DNA from 2 places in the Mesorhizobium sp. NPDC059054 genome. Region 1 is predicted to be linked to the other one. Evidence: riboswitches for the same ligand, from Rfam matches in the RefSeq annotation. Region 1 holds a riboswitch; the other holds the start of a gene.
What was found. Region 1 has a riboswitch for S-adenosylmethionine ahead of metA (homoserine O-succinyltransferase). Riboswitches for the same ligand answer to the same signal wherever they lie in the genome.
Positions count from the first base shown of each region.

Region 1 (4,663 bases):
TGGCGAGCGCGATCAGCCGGGCACTGGTGTCGATGCCGGAAGCCATGCCGGCGCGGCTCGCGGGCACTGAACCGGTCGTCATGTTGGTGGCAGGCGTCGTGGTCAGACCGAGGCCGATGCCGGAAACCAGCGCGCCGGGCAGGACGGTGAGGCCGCTTGCCGCTTCGGCAGCAGAACCCAGCCACATCAGGACAAAGCCGAGGCCGATGGTGAACAGGCCGAGCGGGATGACGATGCGCGCGTTGAAGCGGACCAGCAGGTACTGGGCAATGGGCGGCATCACCAGGAAAGGCACCGTATAGGCGAGCAATGCGAGGCCTGTCGTGGTGCTGTCGTAGCCGAGACCGACCGCGAAATAGATCGGCAGGTAGATCATGAACGGCCAATAGCTGAAGTTCATGCCGATGCAGCCGATTATCGCGCCGGAGAAATCGCGGATCCTGAATACCGAAAAGTCGAACATCGGGTGGGCGTGATAGCGTTCCACCAGGACGAAGGCGATGAAGCCGACGATCGTCGCCGCAGCGATGGCCAGGGCAACGGGGCTCAAGAAACCACCGAAATCCGGAGCCTGGGTGATGTAATAGGCCAGGCCGAAGACAGCGGCGCTGAGAAGGACGATGCCCAGAATGTCGAGCTTCTTGGCTTGCGGGTCGCGCGATTCGGAGACGCCGACATAGGTGAGGGTCATGCAGAGCACCGCCAGCGGCGCATGGACGAGAAAGACCCACTGCCAGGTCGACAGGGCCACGATGCCGCCTCCGATGATCGGGCCGAAACCGAGACCGATGCCGGCGATCACGCCCCAGATGGCGAAGGCCCTGCCGCGTTCCCTGCCGTCCTGGAACTGGTGCGAAAGAATGGCGATCGAACAGATGAACATAGCCCCGCCGGCCATGCCCTGCAGAAAACGGGCTGCGATCAGCAGCGAGGTGTTGGGCGCAAGCCCGCACATCAGCGAGGTCAGGCCGAAGGCCGCTACCGTTATGGCAAAAACCAACTTCCTGCCAAAGCGGTCGGCGAAAGTGCCGGTTGCCATCAGCACGGTGGTGCAGGCGATGGTGTAGGCGTTCATGATCCACTGCATGGCCTTGAAATCGGCCTGCAGCACGCGTTCCAGCGTTGGCAGGATCACCGGCACGCTGGAGATCTCCAGGCCGAACATCAAGGCAGACAGACAAACGGCGGCGAGCACGAGGCCGTTTCTACTGGGGGTATTCATCAAAACCTCCGGCATCGGCGGAGGCGATGTCCACGCCCACGCCGCTCAGTTGCGGTGCGAAATTCGAATTTCAGATAGTCGCAACTTGAACATATGAAAATGCAATGTAAATCTATTTCAGAGATAACAAATTGGTATGCTGACAATGTTGTCACTAGACGTCGAGGCCGTGCAGGCCTTTGTCATGGTTGCCGATCTTCAAAGCTTCACCCGCGCTGCAGACGCGTTAGGCACAACGCAGGCAGCGATCAGCGTGAAACTCAAACGGCTCGAGGAGAGGATCGGCCGCAAGCTGATCGAACGCACGCCGCGCCACGTGCGACTTTCGGCGGAAGGGGCGGTGTTCATCCAGCCGGCGCGCGACTTTCTCGCCGCGCATGACCGTGCCGTTGCAGGCCTCTCCTCTTGCGCCCGCCGTTTTGCATTGGGCATCGCCGCCCATGTCGCCGGTCCGGAAGTCACGACATTGCTGGCGCGCCTCAACGAACATGATCCGGCGTTGACCATCGAGGTGCAGGTCGACAATTCGCGCAATCTGCTCGATGCATTCGACCGTGGAGAGCTGGATGCCGCGATCGTACGGCGCGAGGACGATCGGCGCGATGGCGAGGTGCTGGGGCCGGAGCATTTCGGCTGGTTCGCCGCCCCCAGTTTCCATTGCCGCCCGGGCGAGCCAATGCGGCTTGCTGCCTTGTCACCGGCGTGCGGCGTGCGCGACATCGGCACCCACGCACTCGACGATGCCGGCATCTCATGGACGGAAGTGTTCCTGGGTGGCGGCTCGTCGGTGGTCATGGCGGCGGTATCGGCAGGGCTTGCTATGGCCGTATTCTCCGAGCGGCTTGCGCCGGTCGGGACCATCGAAGTCAGCCGCAAGTTCAACCTGCCGCCGCTGCCGTCTTCGGAAATCGTGCTGCATTCGACACTGACCGACCAGCGCTCGCGCGACGCGTTGCGCACCATTGCCTGCGCCTTCCGCGAACACCGCGCTGCTGCCGCGTAGGCTCGACAGGCCTGTAAGGACCGCCATTGAAAGACCCGCGCTCGGTTGCCGAGCGCGGTTTCGGCATCTCTAGCCTTCTTTTCCGATATTTTCCGCGTCGTAGGCGGTGGTCTGATAGACGCTGTTGATCCAGTTGCCGAACAGCAGATGGGCATGCGAACGCCAACGGTTCAGTGGCGGGCGCTTGGGGTCGTCGTCCGGATAATACTCGTGCGGCACGGCAATCGATACGCCGGCGGCGACGTCGCGGTCATACTCTTCCTTGAGTGAGGTTGAGTCATATTCGATGTGGTTGAACATATAGAGGCGGTTGCCGGTCTGCTCGGCGAGCAGGCTCGGGCCCGTCTCTTCCGAATCCATCAGCAACTCCAGGCCGGAGCCTGCTGGGATGTCGGCTGTACGCACTTCGGTCCAGCGCGACACGGGAATCGCAAAATCATCCGAGAAACCGGAGAGATAGGGGGAGGCGGGTGCGTTGTTGCGGTGGCGGAAGACGCCGAACGCCTTCTCCCCTAGCGTGTGTTTTGGGACCTGGTGGAAATGCCAGGCGGCGGCCATCGCTCCCCAGCAGATGAAAAAAGACGAATGGACGTTTGTCTTCGTCCAGTCGAGGATCTGCTTGAGCTCGTCCCAGTATGTCACGTCCTCGAATGGCAACAGTTCCACCGGCGCACCGGTGATGATGAAGCCGTCGAATTTGCGATCCTTCACTTCCTCCCAGGTCTGGTAGAAGGTGATCAGATGTTCTTCGGACGTATTCTTGGCCTTGTGATTGCCGATGCGCACCAGGGTCAGCTCGACCTGCAACGGCGTCGCGCCGATCAGCCGGGCGAACTGCGTCTCCGTCCTGATCTTGTTGGGCATCAGGTTGAGCAGGCCGATCTGCAGCGGGCGGATGTCTTGGCGCAGGGCGGTCTGCTCGTCCATGATGGACACGCCCTCTTTGACCAGAACTTCACGGGCGGGGAGCTGGTCCGGGATCTTGATCGGCACTTTGCGAACTCCAAAAAACAAAACCGGCATTGCTGTCGCAAAGCCGGTTTACGGATCGCAAACGGCCCTTTAGCGACTTATTTAACGTGGCTGCAAGCCGACCGGCCAAATCACCACGGATCGATATCTTGCTAATACGCCGACCAAGCGATGGCGTCAATCGATGCTCGAACGTCGGGCCGGTCCCGTCGCGGTTCCGGTTTTCCTCGACATTCAGTGGTGCGGACGGTATTTCCGCCGGAGCCTCCGGTCGGAGGCGTCAATCACGGACTTTCGACATGACCAAGGCAACCGATCCGCTTCGTCCGCAACCTCGTGCCGGTATCCTGAATATCGAGGCCTATGTGCCGGGCAAGGGTGCGGCACACGGTGCCGCCAAGGTCCATAAGCTCTCCGCCAACGAGAACCCGCTCGGACCGTCGCCGAAGGCAGTCGAGGCCGCGCAGGAGGCCGCCGCCGGACTGGAGCGCTATCCTGACGGCCAGGCGACGAAGCTGCGCCAGGCCATCGCCGATACGCATGGGCTCAACATCGCCAACATCCAATGCTTCAACGGCTCCGACGAGGTGCTTGGCCTGCTGGCGCGCATTTACCTCGGGTCCGGTGACGAGGCGATCTATACGGAACACGGATTTCTGGCTTACCCGATCTTCATCCTGGCGGCTGGCGCGACGCCGGTGGTGGCGAAGGAGGCAGGTGAGCTTGTCGACGTCGACGCCATACTGGCGGCCGTCACGCCACGCACGAAGATGGTTTTCCTGGCCAATCCAAACAACCCGACCGGTACATATATTCCTTTCGAAGAAGTGCGGCGCCTGCATGCCGGTTTGCCCAGGACCGTGCTCCTGGTGCTGGACGCGGCCTATGCCGAGTTCGTGCGCCGGAACGATTACGAGGCCGGCGTCGAGCTGGTCGCGGGCAACGAGAATGTTGTCATGACGCGCACCTTCTCCAAGGTGCATGGTCTCGGCGGCGCGCGCATCGGCTGGTCCTATGCGCCGGCGCATGTCGTCGACGTGCTCGAGCGCGTGCGTGATCCCTTCAACGTCAGCGCCACCGCGATCGCGGCGGGCGAGGCGGCAATGCGCGACCGTGCCCACGTCGAACGCTCGGTGCAGCATATCGAGACCTGGGTGCCGTGGCTGACCGACGAACTGACCAGGCTCGGCCTGCGCGTCACTCCCAGTGTCGGCAATTTCATCCTGATCCATTTCCCGGACGATCGAAAACACTCGGCGCCGGTAGCGGACGAATATCTGTGTGAGCGAGGCTATATTCTGCGGCGCGTTGCCGGCTACGGTTTTCCCAACGCGCTGCGGATGACGGTCGGAACCGAAGAAGCCAACCGCGGCGTGGTCGCCGCACTCGCTGAATTCCTGAAAAGCTGAAGAAATGTCCGAACCTCTGTTTGAAAAGATCGCCCTGATCGGCATCGGCCTGATTGG
Region 1 is NZ_JBHYHV010000004.1:204,429-209,091, reverse strand. Features, by position in the region: gene ACFWXH_RS18200 (MFS transporter) at 1-1,222, opposite strand, end outside; gene ACFWXH_RS18195 (LysR family transcriptional regulator) at 1,368-2,225, shown strand; gene metA (homoserine O-succinyltransferase) at 2,295-3,218, opposite strand; SAM riboswitch at 3,268-3,345, opposite strand; gene hisC (histidinol-phosphate transaminase) at 3,497-4,606, shown strand; gene ACFWXH_RS18180 (prephenate/arogenate dehydrogenase family protein) at 4,611-4,663, shown strand, end outside.

Region 2 (4,663 bases), on a different contig from region 1:
GCTTCTTGCGCTCGGGCGTGATGCTCATCGAAGCGATGATGGCATCGAACTTCTTGGCCTGCAGCGCCGGGATCATGCCGTCCCAATCCTGCGTGACGAGTTCGCACTCGGCCTTCATCTGCGCGCACAGCGCATTGGCGATGTCGATGTCGAAACCCTCCAGCTTGCCGTCCGCGGTGAGGGTGTTGAAAGGCGGATAGGCACCCTCCGTCCCGATCTTGATCTTGTCGGCGGCAAAGGCAGCACTGGCGCCCGCCACCATCATCGTTGCGGCCGCGACCGTTGCGAACCACTTGGACATTCTCATCATGTTCCCCCTCGGGTTGGTCTTGTTGTCCGCTGACAGCCAAGCACGCCGCAGGGAGCCAGGCAAGCGCAGGATGCGACGTGGTGTTGCTGCTTTGGATGGGTGGCGTTTTAGGGGAGTAAGGGAATAGGGGAGTAAGGAAGTGGGCAGTTGTTTATTCCCCTATTCCCTTACTCCCCTATTCCCTACCTCGCTGCCCGAAAATGCTTCGACAGCTTCAGGCCCTGCGCCTGGTAATTGGAGCCGAGGTCGGTGCCGTAAAGCGCGGTCGGCCGCTTCAGCATGTGCTCGTAGACCAGCCGGCCGACGATCTGGCCGTGGTCGAGGATGAACGGCACCTCATGGCTGCGCACTTCCAGCACCGCGCGGCTGCCGGTGCCGCCGGCGGCGGAATGACCGAAGCCCGGATCGAAGAAGCCGGCATAGTGCACGCGGAATTCACCGACCAGCGGATCGAATGGCGTCATCTCCGCGGCGTAGAGCGGCGGCACATGCACCGCCTCCTGGCTGACGAGGATGTAGAATTCATCCGGATCGAGCACCAGCTCGCCGGCGCCGCTGCGATAGAGCGGCTCCCAGAAATCGACGATGTCCTGGGCGGCGCGCTTGTCGACGTCGACCAGCCCGGTGTGATGCTTGCCGCGATAGCCGACCAGCCCGTCCTTGTCGCCGGCCAGATCGATGGACAGCGCGATGCCGCCGTTTGAGATGTTGGGCGGGTCGATCGCCACCAGCGTCTCGGCGCGGTGCAAGGCATGCAACTCCTCTTCCGACAGAAGCGCGTTGCCGGTGCGGAAGCGGATCTGCGACAGGCGCGAGCCGGTGCGTGCGACGATCGGGAAGGTGCGCGGGCTGACTTCGAGATAGAGCTGGCCGCGATAGCCGGCGGCGATCTTGTCGAACTCCTGGCCATGGTCGGTCATGACGCGGGTGAAGATGTCGAGCCGGCCGGTCGAACTCTTCGGATTGGTCGAGGCGGAAATGTCGCCCGGCAGTTCCAGGCTTTCCAGCAGCGGCACGATGTAGACGCAGCCCGTCTCCAACACCGCGCCTTCGGCAAGGTCGATCTCATGCAGCTTCAGCCGGTCGAGCTTTGCTTCCACCGTGCTGTGGGGACCGGGCAGGAAGGAGGCGCGCACACGATAGGCCTTTTCGCCGAGGCGCAGGTCGAGGCTCGCCGGCTGGATCTGGTCGGCATCGAGCGGACGCGGCGACTTCAGGCTGCCTGCCTGGAACAGCGCCGCGATATCCTGATCGGGAAGAATGCCTGTCTTGCGCAATGACAACTCCACAGGTGGCTCAAGTCAGCCAGCCCTCCATGCTCTTAATGAAGCCGGCAATTGACGCAAGCCGCCCCCGGGTCTAAAGGGAACTTTATCCCGTGGTGATTTGGCCGGTCGGCTTGCAGCCACGTTAAACAAGTCGCTAAAGGACCGCAGGGCCCGACAAAGCCCCTATGGACCGGTTGCGACTTCGCGGCCGGTTTTTTTGTGTGTCGGAACGGAACCATGACCGAGAAAAAGCGCAACTGGAAACCCGCAACCCAGCTCGTCCACGCTGGCACGCTGCGATCGGGCTTCGGCGAGATGTCGGAAGCGATGTTCCTGACGCAGGGCTATCACTACGACAGCGCCGAGCGCGCCGAAGCCCGCTTCAAGGGCGAGGAGCCAGGCTTCATCTATTCGCGCTACGCGAACCCCACCGTCGACATGTTCGAAAAGCGCATGTGCGCACTGGAAGGCGCTGAAGACGCCCGTGCCTTCGCATCCGGCATGGCCGCGGTGACGGCCGCCGTTTTGTGCAGCCTCAAGGCTGGCGACCATATCGTGGCTGCGCGCGCGCTGTTCGGCTCCTGTCGCTGGGTGGTCGAGACGCTGGCACCGAAATACGGCATCGAGGCGACGCTGGTCGACGGCACCGAGACCGGGAACTGGGAAGCCGCGGTGAGGCCGAACACCAAGCTGTTCTTCCTGGAGAGCCCGACCAACCCGACGCTGGAAGTGGTCGATATCGCCGCCGTCGCTAGGCTCGCCAATTCGATCGGCGCCAGGCTGGTGGTGGACAATGTCTTTGCCACGCCGCTGATGCAGAAGCCGCTGGAACTCGGCGCGCACATCGTCGTCTATTCGGCCACCAAGCACATTGACGGCCAGGGCCGCTGCCTCGGCGGTATCGTGCTGTCCGACAAGAAGTGGATCGACGAGAACCTGCACGATTACTTCCGCCACACCGGCCCGAGCCTGTCGCCGTTCAACGCCTGGGTGCTGCTGAAAGGCCTGGAGACGCTGCCCCTGCGCGTGCGCCAGCAGACGGAAGCAGCCGGCAAGATCGCCGATTTCCTCGCCGACCACCCGAAGGTCGGGCGGCTGATCTATCCCGGCCGTGCCGACCATCCGCAGGCCGACATCATCAAGAAGCAGATGACCGGCGGCTCGACGCTGATCTGCTTCGACCTCAAGGGCGGCAAGAAATCGGCCTTCGCCTTCGAGAACGCGCTCGACGTGGTGCTGATCTCCAACAATCTGGGCGATGCCAAGAGCTTGATCACCCATCCGGCGACGACGACGCACAAGAACCTGACCGACGAGGCCCGCGCGGAACTCGGCATGGGCGACGGCACGCTGCGCCTGTCGCTCGGTCTCGAAGACACCGACGACCTGCTGGAAGACATCGAACAGGCGCTGGCGAAGGCTTGAGGTAAGGGCACGATCTCGCACACGGAGATGCCGTACCCGCCAGTTGTCGATATCTGACTGCGTCGCGCCCGGCACACCCCCACCCCTAACCCCTCCCCTCAAGGGGGAGGGGGACTTCTCGGTCGCTATCTGATGCGAAACCACCGACGTCTTACAGGGCGCGCGCATCGACCAATCCCCCTCCCCCTTGAGGGGAGGGGTTAGGGGTGGGGGTATGCCAGGCGCGACATTCGAAATTTCACATTGTCGCCCCTACCGCAACGACTTCGGCGCGACGGAGCGCCAGCTCATCGTCATGGCATGGCGGACGGTTTCCTCGTCCGCCTGTTCCAGCCAGACCCGCGTCCAGCCTTTCTGGCCCCAGGAGCCGGGGATCGGCTCGAACTGACCGGCCGATGTTTCGAGCAGCAGCCGCTGCTCGTCCGGTGCCAGCTTGATGACGGCGCGGCTGTCCTTCGGCCGCAGCGTGGCGAAGATCTTGCCGCGCACGCGGAAATCGGTGACGTCGAAATGGCTGCTCTGCACGGCTTCGGGAAAGCCGAGCGCGATCTGGCAATAGCGGTCCTCGGACAGCACGACCACCCTCCCCTCAAGCGTTGGGCTGCAGCGATCATGCCGCAAACCAGCCGGCAGCGATACAGATCAGATCAGGCGCCCGAGAGCACTTCCTCGGCTTCGTCGGACTTGGTGGTGATGTTCATGGTGTTGCCGCGCCAGTCGATGGCGCCGCCGAGCCAGCCGCGCAGCCAGATCGCCGGCACCATGATATCGCGCACCACCATCGCCGGGATCAGGCGCGGTGAGGCATACCAGCCCTTGGCCAGCGCCAATGCATATTCCGGCAGGTAGACGGCACAGAGCACCAGCAAGGCGGTCGAGACCATGTCGGCGCCGGAGCCGGCCGCGGCAATCAGCGCGAACAGCAGAGGCATCGCCGCGCCGACACAAAGTTCGGGCGCGAAAAACAACGGGAAGGTGACGCGGCGCAGCCTCGCCCAGCGAGCTTGGCGCGACCATACCGCTTCGAGCCTGCGATGCCCGAGCGGCTGCTCGAACGGCGAGGCCACCAGATGGACCTTGAGGCCGAGCCCGTTGACCAGCTTGGTTGCAGCGGCGTCCTCGGCGATCTCGGCGGCCAGGGCACGGATACCGCCATTGGCATCGAGCAGTGGCTTCGACCACAGCATGCTCTTGCCCTGCGCGAAGCCGAGACCCGCGGCAGCACCGGTATACTGCCAGCGCGCCTGCAGCGTGTTGAGGAAGGCGCATTCGACCTCGGCCCAGAAGCCGTCCGGACGCGAGCCGACCGGCGTCGAGCAGACAAGGCCGCTGTCGGTGCGCCAGGCCTGCATCATGTGCTGGATGTAATCGCGCGGCATCAGCACGTTGGAATCGGCCAGGATCACCCAATCATGGCGGGCCGCCTCCCAGCCCTTCACGCAGTTGTTCAGCTTGGGGTTGCCGCTAATGCGGTCATCGCCGAACAGGAGGCGCGCCGGCACGTCCGGAAAACGCGCCATGGTGGTGCGGATGGCCAGGGCAATCGGGTCATCGGCGTGCGCCACGCAGAAGATCAGCTCATAGTCCGGCCAGTCGAGCCGGAAGGCGCGCTCGAGCGTCTCGGCCGTGAAGGGCTCGACGCCACGCGCCGGTATGACGA
Region 2 is NZ_JBHYHV010000005.1:382,587-387,249, forward strand. Features, by position in the region: gene ACFWXH_RS22775 (ABC transporter substrate-binding protein) at 1-301, opposite strand, end outside; gene ACFWXH_RS22780 (2'-deoxycytidine 5'-triphosphate deaminase) at 493-1,587, opposite strand; SAM riboswitch at 1,679-1,756, shown strand; gene ACFWXH_RS22785 (O-succinylhomoserine sulfhydrylase) at 1,816-3,003, shown strand; gene ACFWXH_RS22790 (MmcQ/YjbR family DNA-binding protein) at 3,256-3,579, opposite strand; gene ACFWXH_RS22795 (ceramide glucosyltransferase) at 3,651-4,663, opposite strand, start outside.
Region 2: it holds a riboswitch for S-adenosylmethionine, as region 1 does, so the genes downstream of both, ACFWXH_RS22785 (O-succinylhomoserine sulfhydrylase) here and metA (homoserine O-succinyltransferase) in region 1, are expected to answer to the same signal.